4 regions of the Rhizobium sp. TBD182 genome follow, and region 4 is predicted to be linked to each of the others. Evidence: predicted binding sites of a transcription regulator. Region 4 holds the regulator's gene; each other region holds the start of a gene.
What was found. Region 4 encodes LexA, which represses DNA repair genes until DNA is damaged. Its sites were predicted from a motif close to TGTTCNNNNTGTGTTCNG; they were not measured.

Region 1: T18_RS13360 (ATP-dependent helicase) is a predicted target of LexA. The motif match lies at 1,028-1,045, and genes of this name have one in related genera.
Region 2: T18_RS16890 (putative DNA modification/repair radical SAM protein) is a predicted target of LexA. The motif match lies at 1,294-1,311, and genes of this name have one in related genera.
Region 3: ruvC (crossover junction endodeoxyribonuclease RuvC) is a predicted target of LexA. The motif match lies at 1,204-1,221, and genes of this name have one in related genera.

Annotation. Positions count from the first base shown of each region.
Region 1 is NZ_BDLN01000003.1:232,137-234,340, reverse strand. It holds gene T18_RS13360 (ATP-dependent helicase) at 1-934, opposite strand, end outside; gene T18_RS13355 (prolyl oligopeptidase family serine peptidase) at 1,222-1,959, shown strand; gene T18_RS13350 (LacI family DNA-binding transcriptional regulator) at 2,171-2,204, shown strand, end outside.
Region 2 is NZ_BDLN01000005.1:206,208-208,411, forward strand. It holds gene T18_RS16885 (UdgX family uracil-DNA binding protein) at 1-56, opposite strand, end outside; gene T18_RS16890 (putative DNA modification/repair radical SAM protein) at 56-1,288, opposite strand; gene greA (transcription elongation factor GreA) at 1,510-1,986, shown strand; gene T18_RS16900 (glycosyltransferase family 4 protein) at 2,078-2,204, shown strand, end outside.
Region 3 is NZ_BDLN01000002.1:550,619-552,822, forward strand. It holds gene ruvA (Holliday junction branch migration protein RuvA) at 1-618, opposite strand; gene ruvC (crossover junction endodeoxyribonuclease RuvC) at 650-1,162, opposite strand; gene T18_RS11310 (methyl-accepting chemotaxis protein) at 1,411-2,204, shown strand, end outside.
Region 4 is NZ_BDLN01000001.1:499,397-501,600, forward strand. It holds gene T18_RS02575 (VOC family protein) at 1-332, opposite strand, end outside; gene lexA (transcriptional repressor LexA) at 544-1,266, shown strand; gene T18_RS02585 (glutathione S-transferase family protein) at 1,705-2,204, shown strand, end outside.

The DNA.
Region 1 (2,204 bases), on a different contig from region 4:
GTATCGGCTGTGTCGAGCGATAGTTGCGATCAAGGGTGATAATATCTGCAGCCGGGCTGAAAGATGCCGGAAAATCGAGGATATTGCGCACCGTTGCTGCCCGGAAGGAATAGATCGACTGCGCGTCGTCACCCACGACGGTCAACCCGCGACCGCCCGGCTTCAGTGCCATCAGCACCGCGGCCTGCAGCCGGTTGGTATCCTGATATTCATCGACCATCACGTGGTCGAAACGATTGCCGATATCGCCTGCAAGGTCGGGATCGCCGACCATCTGGGCCCAGTAGAGCAGAAGATCGTCGTAATCGAGAACGTTCTGGGCCTGCTTGGCCTCGACATAGGCGGCGAATAATTGCTTGAGCTCTTCTTCCCAGCTGGACACCCATGGATAGTGCTGGCGCATGATGTCTTTCAGCGGCGTTTGTGAATTGACGGCGCGCGAATAGATCGCAAGGCAGGTGCCCTTTGTCGGAAAACGGCTCTCGGTCTTGGAGAAACCCAGTTCGTGTCGGGCAAGGTTCATCAGATCAGCGCTGTCTTCGCGGTCGTGGATCGTGAAATCCACGTCCAGTCCAATCTGTTCCGCATAGATTCGCAAGAGGCGCGCGCCGATCCCGTGAAACGTGCCGGACCACGCCATCGCATCCGTGAGGGCTCCGGCGTTAGCGCCAATGACCTGCTTGCAGATGCGCTCGACACGACGCGACATTTCGGAAGCGGCACGCCGTGAAAACGTCATCAGCAGGATACGGCGAGGATCGGCGCCATTGACGATCAGATGCGCCACCCGGTGCGCCAGCGTATTGGTCTTGCCGGAACCGGCACCGGCGATAATCAGCAACGGTCCAGCCGTGTGTCCGCCTGAAGGCCCAACGCCATGTTCCACGGCCTTGCGTTGCTGCTCGTTCAGTTTGTCCAGATAGGCAACCGCCATGCCTGCATCCTTGATATTTGCCTATCCGCACGACGACGGCATTTTTCAAAAGCACTCTTGTTGCAATGATTAGCAAAAACTCAAACAGCAGGCCAGAACAAATAATGAACGCATGTCTCTGTCCTCCACACTGCGGTGGACAAACCTGGCTGATCGATATTCGCAGCCTCAATCGGGTTCCGCATGGCGTGTTGACCGGCATGCTTTTCAAACCACTGAACCAACCCGGCGGCTGATGAGTTCACCAGTCGCGTCTTGGAAGACGTGTTTGTTGGGAGGACAAAAGCATGAAGCATCTGAAACTATGCCTGATCGCTGTTGCGGCACTGGCCACATCGACATTTGCCTTTGCCGAGCAGAAGGCCATGAGGTCTGACGCCACGATCGCGTCGGATATCAATTATCTGCTTTATACGCCCAAAGACTATGCCGGTTCGGACAAAACCTATCCTCTCGTGATCTGGCTGCATGGCGGCGATCAGGGCGGGAGCGACGTCGAAAAGCTGCGCCGCAGCGGTCTGCCAAAATTGATCGAAGGGGGCCGTGATTTTCCTTTCATGGTGTTTTCGCCACAAAATCCGAGCGAGGAACTGCTTTATCCGATCGAACGTGTCGCAAGCGTCTTGGCTTCCGTTGTGGCGGATCATCGGGTGGACCGCAGCCGTATCTATCTGATCGGATATAGCCGGGGAGGGTTCGGCGCCTGGTCAATGGCCGAGCAGTTTCCGCAAACTTTTGCTGCGGTCGTCCCAATTGCCGGTGGCGGCATCCGCCATTACCTCAACCGCACCAATGAAAAGACCGCCTTCTGGGCCTTTCACGGCTCAAGGGACGAGGTGATTCCTTTGTCCGATACTGTTGTCCTCGTCCAGCGTCTCCAGGAACTGAAACGCAACGTGCGGCTGACGGTTTTTGAAGATACGAACCATGAAGAGGTGGAGGCAAAAGTGCTCGGCGATGAGGCGATGTGGACCTGGCTTCTCCAGCAAAAGCTTGCCGACGCAAAGACGCCTTCGGCACCCTGAACCCGCAGCGGGCACCATTTTACCGCTGGTATGAAAGCCCATAACCCAGCGCGGCCGTCATAAGGCCGGGCTGGCCGCATCATAAGCCTTCGTCAAAACATCTCTCCGCAAGCGTGTCTTTCGCCTCTTGACACAGAGCAGGGAAATCGTGCTAATACGCATTAACAGCTAATACGTATTAGCAGTCAACGAGTGTCGGGGAGGGCATTGCGTGACCAGCCATAAACGCCTTACTCAGAACGATA
Region 2 (2,204 bases), on a different contig from region 4:
GCCGCATCACGCCACTCGCCGAAATCGCCCCGCCCTTCCAGAACCGGGCCGTACATCACAGCAGCGATAATTGTTCGGGCTGCGGAGCAAACATCGCTCGCAAATCCGGCCGTTCAGTCAGCTTGCCCGGCGTCCAGCCCTCGGCAACGATGAAGGCCTTCACCTTTTTCAGGGAAACGCCGAAGCGGGCGATATCCTCCAGCCGCAACCGTCGAAACCGGCGTGAAGACAGGATCGAGGCGACCGTCTTGGTACCGAAGCCGGGCACGCGCAGCAATATTTCGCGATCCGCCACGTTCACGTCCACTGGAAAACGGTCGCGATTTTTCAGCGCCCAGGCAAGCTTCGGATCTATATCGAGATCGAGCATTCCGTTACCGCCGATCGCGGTTATTTCACCAATGTCGAACCCATAAAAACGATAAAGCCAGTCGGCCTGATAAAGCCTGTGTTCCCGCATCAAAGGCGGCTTGATGAGCGGCAGGTTCTTCGACGAATCCGGAATGGGGCTGAAAGCCGAATAATAGACGCGCCGCAAACCATAGCTGCCATAAAGCCGAGCGCTCGTGGACAGAATGGTGCTGTCATCAGCCCCATCCGCCCCAACGATCATCTGCGTGCTCTGTCCTGCAGGCGCAAAACGTTTGGTCTTTCGCGTCCTGACGGTCGGCTCCCCCGCCTCCTCGATCTTCAGGCGGATATCAGCCATCGAGCGGCGAATATTGGCGGGCTGCTTTTCCGGCGCAAAACGGCTGACGCCGCTATCAGTCGGCAATTCGATGTTGATCGACAGCCGGTCGGCGTAAAGCCCCGCTTCCTCAATAAGCTTTGGCGATGCTTCGGGAATGGATTTCAGATGGATGTAGCCGCGAAAGCCATGCGTGACGCGCAGTTCCCGCGCCACCCGCACCATCTCTTCCATCGTATGATCGGACGAGCGGATAATGCCGGAAGAGAGAAACAGCCCCTCGATATAGTTGCGCCGATAGAACTCCAGCGTCAGCCACACCACCTCCTCGGCAGTAAACCGCGCCCGCTCGACATTGCTCGAAGAACGATTGATGCAATAGGCGCAATCATAGATACAGAAATTGGTGAGCAGTATCTTCAGGAGCGAAATGCAGCGCCCGTCCGGCGCATAGGCATGGCATATGCCCGACCCCTCCGTGGAGCCAAGTCCGCCGGATGCAGCAGAGCTGCGTTTCGTCGTGCCGCTGGAGGCACAGGACGCATCGTATTTGGCCGCATCGGAAAGAATGGCCAGCCGTTGCCTGATTGACTTCTTCATGGTTATGTTCACTATATGTTCTATTGAAAAATGTCAATCTCATCTGTTAAAGCCCTGAACGAATGCAAGAAAATGCCCGTCTCAAATTTGCTGGCATTTCGTTGTCGTCTTCTGATATAGTCGGCTTAGTTATGATTTTGGCATGGTTCCGGAGTTCCCCTCCGGAACCTGTTTCTTTTTGTGTCTGCAAGTAAAGCGACAGGACTGCGAAGGATAAAAAAATGGTAGAAAAAGTACCGATGACGCACGGTGGATTCATCAAGCTGCAGGAGGAGCTGCGCTTTCGCCAGCAGGAGGAGCGTCCCCGTATCATCGAGGCAATTGCGGAGGCGCGCGCCCATGGCGACCTTTCGGAAAATGCCGAATACCACGCTGCCAAGGAAGCCCAGAGCCATAACGAAGGCCGCATCACTGAACTCGAAGACTTGACCGCACGCGCGGAAGTCATCGACCTGTCCAAGATGTCCGGTTCCAAGATCAAGTTCGGCGCTACCGTCAAGCTGATCGACGAGGATAGCGACGAGGAAAGAATCTATCAGATCGTTGGCGACCAGGAAGCCGATGTGAAGGCTGGACGCATTTCCATTTCCTCGCCCATCGCCCGCGCCCTCATCGGCAAGGAAGTCGGTGACAGCATCGAAGTCAATGCACCGGGCGGCGCCAAGGGTTACGAGATTCTCGCCGTACAGTGGGGCTGATCTGCCCTTTCATGCAATGCGCCCCTCGGGCGCATTGCATTGATATCCTGAACTGAACATCCTGCCTTAGCCGCAAAGACGGAAGCCCATCTTGTCCCACGCCAGTCTGAAAGATGTGCAGGTGCTTGCGCCGAACTTCAAGCGCAGGCTCTCCGGCGTTACCTCCACCATCGTGCAGCTTATTCCGGTACAAAACCGGCTGGGTCAGAAAATGGGCG
Region 3 (2,204 bases), on a different contig from region 4:
TTAGCGTGAAAGTTCGCGCAGGCCGAGCCGGATGAGTTTGGCGCTGTCGCCGCCCTCCCCGCCGTTCTTCAGCGCTGCCGCAACGGCATTTGCGGCCTGATCGCGTGAATAGCCGAGATTGGTGAGCGCCGACACGGCATCCGCCACCGGCGCGGAGGCGACACCCTCGCCAAGTTCCTGCTTGAGCCCGATGGAAGCCGAAGCTTCTCCTGCAAAGGCAGGCGCCTTGTTGCGAAGCTCGGTAACGAGGCGCACCGCCACCTTCGGCCCTACGCCCGGCGCACGCGAAATCATCACCTTGTCCTGCAGCGCTATCGCATTGGCGAGTTCAGAAGGCGACAGGGTAGACAAGACGGCCAGCGCCACTTTCGAACCGACCCCCTGCACGCTCTGCAGGAGATTGAACCATTCCCGCTCAAGTGCGGACAAAAAGCCGAACAGCCTCAACTGGTCTTCGCGCACATAGGTTTCGATGAAGAGGACGACCGCTTCACCAGCGGAACCTATTTTTGAGAGTGTGCGCGCCGAGCAATAGGCGACGTAACAAACGCCGTGCACATCCACCAGCACGTAATCCGTACCGATTTCCTCGATGGTGCCTTTAAGTTTTCCGATCATGATGCCGCCCGCTGCAATGAGACTTCAATATTCAACCGGCCGCCAATAGCCGCGCCATCCTGTCGCCGCCGCGATTATGGGCGTGGCAGATTGCGATCGCCAAGGCGTCCGCCGCATCGTTACCCTTGAATTCTGCTTTCGGCATCAGGATTTTCAGCATCATGTGGATTTGCTGCTTTTCGCCGTGCCCAACACCTATGACGGCTTTTTTGACCGCGTTCGGCGCATACTCGAAAACAGGCAACCCTGCCCGCGCCGGAACCAGCATGGCAATGCCGCGCGCCTGACCGAGCTTCAGCGTGGCGACAGCATCCTTGTTCACGAACGTCTGCTCCACCGCCGCCTCATCGGGCTGATAGCTGTGAACGGTATCCGCCAGCCCATCATGCAGCTGGCACAGGCGGGAGGCGAGATCCATATCACCATCCGATGTCACAGTGCCGGAAGCGACAAACCGAAGGCTGTTGCCGAAGGTTTCGATGACACCCCATCCGGTGCGCCGCAACCCGGGGTCGATACCGATGATTCGAATCGTCTTTTGCATAAGCCACCCTATCTTTTCGGCTGCGACCCTGCCAGCGATAAGTGAACAAAACGACAACATTGATCAAATTTGCAGTGCAGCATTTACCTCTGCTTAAACCGCGTACCGCATTGTTCCCGCACAAAATCAAAAAAGGGGAGCTGCGGACATGATGATCCGCAGCGCAATATTTTCGCCATATCAGCCATCCGGTGGCGCCATCAATGCATGGTGCGGGAAGTGATACGGCATTGAGGGCTGCATCGGCCATGCTGAACCGTTTTCATTCCATATCCACCAAAGTGCTCGTGATTTTCCTTGCGCTGATGACGATCTCGACCGGGGCTCTCACGCTTCTCGGCTATCAAAGCAGCAGCGGCGTTCTCGAGGAACAGGCGTCGAAATCCATGGAGAGCATTCTCGTCTTCAGGGGCGACATGCTGCAGGAACGCCTTGAGCAGCTTGAAACGCAGGCGGATTCCATCGCCAAGATCGAATCCCTGCAGATGGCGGTAGTTTCCATGCGCAGCGGCTGGGGCACCGTGCAGAAGAGTTCCGGCGACGCAAAGGCGGAACTGCAACGCGTCTTCGTCAAGGAAAACCCCTACGGAGAGAAAGAAAAGCTCATCAAGCCCGAAAATCCGAGCGGCTTTTATTATTCCACCCATGAAAAAACCCAGACGGATATCGGCGGCTACCTCAAGGGAACCCCATTCAGCGATGTTCTTTTCATCGATCCGGCCGGCACGGTTTATTACTCCTATCTGAAAGGACCGGCTTTCGGGGAAACCGTCACGGGTGGCGCCTGGGCGGATAGCGGCCTTGGGGCTGCTTTTGCGCGCGGAGCCACCAACGCAGGAAAAGCCGTGAACGACGTGGCGCAGACGAGTTTCTCCGGCCTGCGCATCGACGCCGCGACTAAAGAGGCCAGCATCTATTTCGGCATTCCGGTAGTCAAATTCGGTGCGTTCAAGGGCATCGTTCTCTTCCGCGTCAAACAAGAGGTCTTCAGCCAGATCCTCGCGAAAGGCATCTCCGCCGGCAGCTCCGAACAATCCGCGAT
Region 4 (2,204 bases):
GCTGCCCGAAACCGCTCATGGTCAACCAAGGCGTCTTCAGTCCTGGCGACAAGAGCCGAAAAACCCTCCTGCCCGTCCCGTTGCCGGAAGGCCACATCCCTGCCAGTGAAAACATCACCCCTCTCTATTGACGCATTATATTTAGCCGGATCAGTAATTGCGAGCGGCTCCAGATAGGTGCCATCGGCGAAAAATACGCAGGCATTTTGGGTGCCGAAAGGATGCAGAGCCTCCGGCGCAACCGTAAAGCCAAGACTGACGAGGCGCTTCACGGCGACGCCTATGACTTCCACGGGCAAAACGAGATGGTCAACGCTATAGGGTTTCGTCATGAAAATGTATCCTGCTGGCCTTCCGCCCGGAGCATGCCGGGACGGTTTCGACCGCACAAAAGCACAATTGCGTGCTATGAGGCAAATCATCACAGCAACAGATGGCACCTTCACGAAATTTTAGGGGATTGCAGAACACATATGGAACATATAGTGTTCGTTCTGTATTTGTTTCGCGACTTCCACTACGATTCTAAAGGGTGTTTTCCTCATGCTCACGCGCAAACAGCAGGAATTGCTTCTCTTCATTCATGAACGAATGAAAGAGTCCGGCGTGCCGCCCTCCTTCGATGAAATGAAGGACGCACTCGATCTTGCTTCGAAATCCGGCATCCACCGCCTGATAACCGCTCTCGAAGAGCGAGGATTCATTCGTCGGCTACCGAATAGAGCTCGGGCGCTGGAAGTCATCAAGCTGCCCGAGGCTTATACGCCGGGTGCAAGGCCGCAGCGCGGCTTTTCGCCAAGCGTTATCGAAGGCAGCCTTGGCAAGCCCAAAACGCCGGAACCGGCCCCTGCCCCCAAGACGCCGGCCAATGATCTGGGCGGCGCTGTCACCGTGCCGGTCATGGGCCGCATCGCTGCGGGCGTACCGATTTCCGCCATCCAGAACAACACCCATGATGTGGCCGTGCCAGTAGACATGCTTGGCACGGGCGAACATTACGCTCTTGAGGTCAAGGGTGATTCGATGATCGAGGCCGGCATTTTCGACGGCGACACAGTCATCATCCGCAACGGCAACACCGCCAATCCCGGGGATATCGTTGTGGCTCTGGTGGATGACGAGGAAGCCACGCTGAAGCGCTTCCGCCGCAAGGGTGCCTCCATTGCGCTCGAGGCGGCAAACCCAGCCTATGAGACCCGTATCTTCGGGCCCGACCGGGTTAAAATTCAGGGCAAGCTGGTGGGGCTGATCCGCCGCTACCATTGATCTTATCGAACCGAACGTATTCACGTTATAATAGGCGTCATCGTGAAGATGGCGCCTATATTGGGTTTGGCTTTTTCCAAACGTGGCGGGCTTTTGCGGGTGCACGAGGATATGCGCCATCCAGCCTATGCGCGTTGCCCTTTCTAAACTGAGTTCCTGCTCCATAAAGATGCTTCGGTTTCGCTACAGGCGTGGTGGCGAATGGGCTGCTCGCTGTAATTGTCGAAGCGATCCCATCCGCTGTTTTTTAGCGACGTTGTTCTGTCGTGTTGCGCAGTCAGTTTTAGTCGTCACCAAAGGGTGACTTATCGAAGGCGCGCTCTCAGCGGCCCCACATCACCATTCATCAACGGCGTTTATGGGAGCCATGGATAATTTTCGATATTCCGTGAACGCTTGGCAGGTGTAGAAATACGCGTCATATCCGGGAGATACGCCATGTACGATCTTTATATAGCCAACAAGAACTATTCTTCATGGTCGCTGCGGCCGTGGGTATTGATGCGCACGCTCGGTATCGCCTTTGATGAAAAGCTCATTCCGTTCGGCGAAGGCGTATCCTTCTCCTCCTTTTCGCCGACGGGCAAGGTGCCCTGCCTGGTCGACGAGGGTATGACGGTTTGGGAAACGCTTTCGATCGTCGAATATCTTGCCGAAAGACACCAGGGTGTCTGGGCAAGCGACAAGCATGCGAGGGCCTGGTCGCGTTCGGCCGCAAGTGAGATGCATGCCGGCTTTTCCTCGCTTCGCAATCTCTATCCCATGTCGGTGGGCATTCGGGTCAAACCCAGGAGCGGCGATGCCGGGCTTAAGGCCGATGTAAAGCGGATCGATGCGTTGTGGAGCGAGGGTCTCACAAAATTCGGCGGGCCATATCTTGCCGGTCAAAAGTTCACGGCGGTCGATGCTTTTTTCTGCCCGGTTGCATTCCGTTTCCA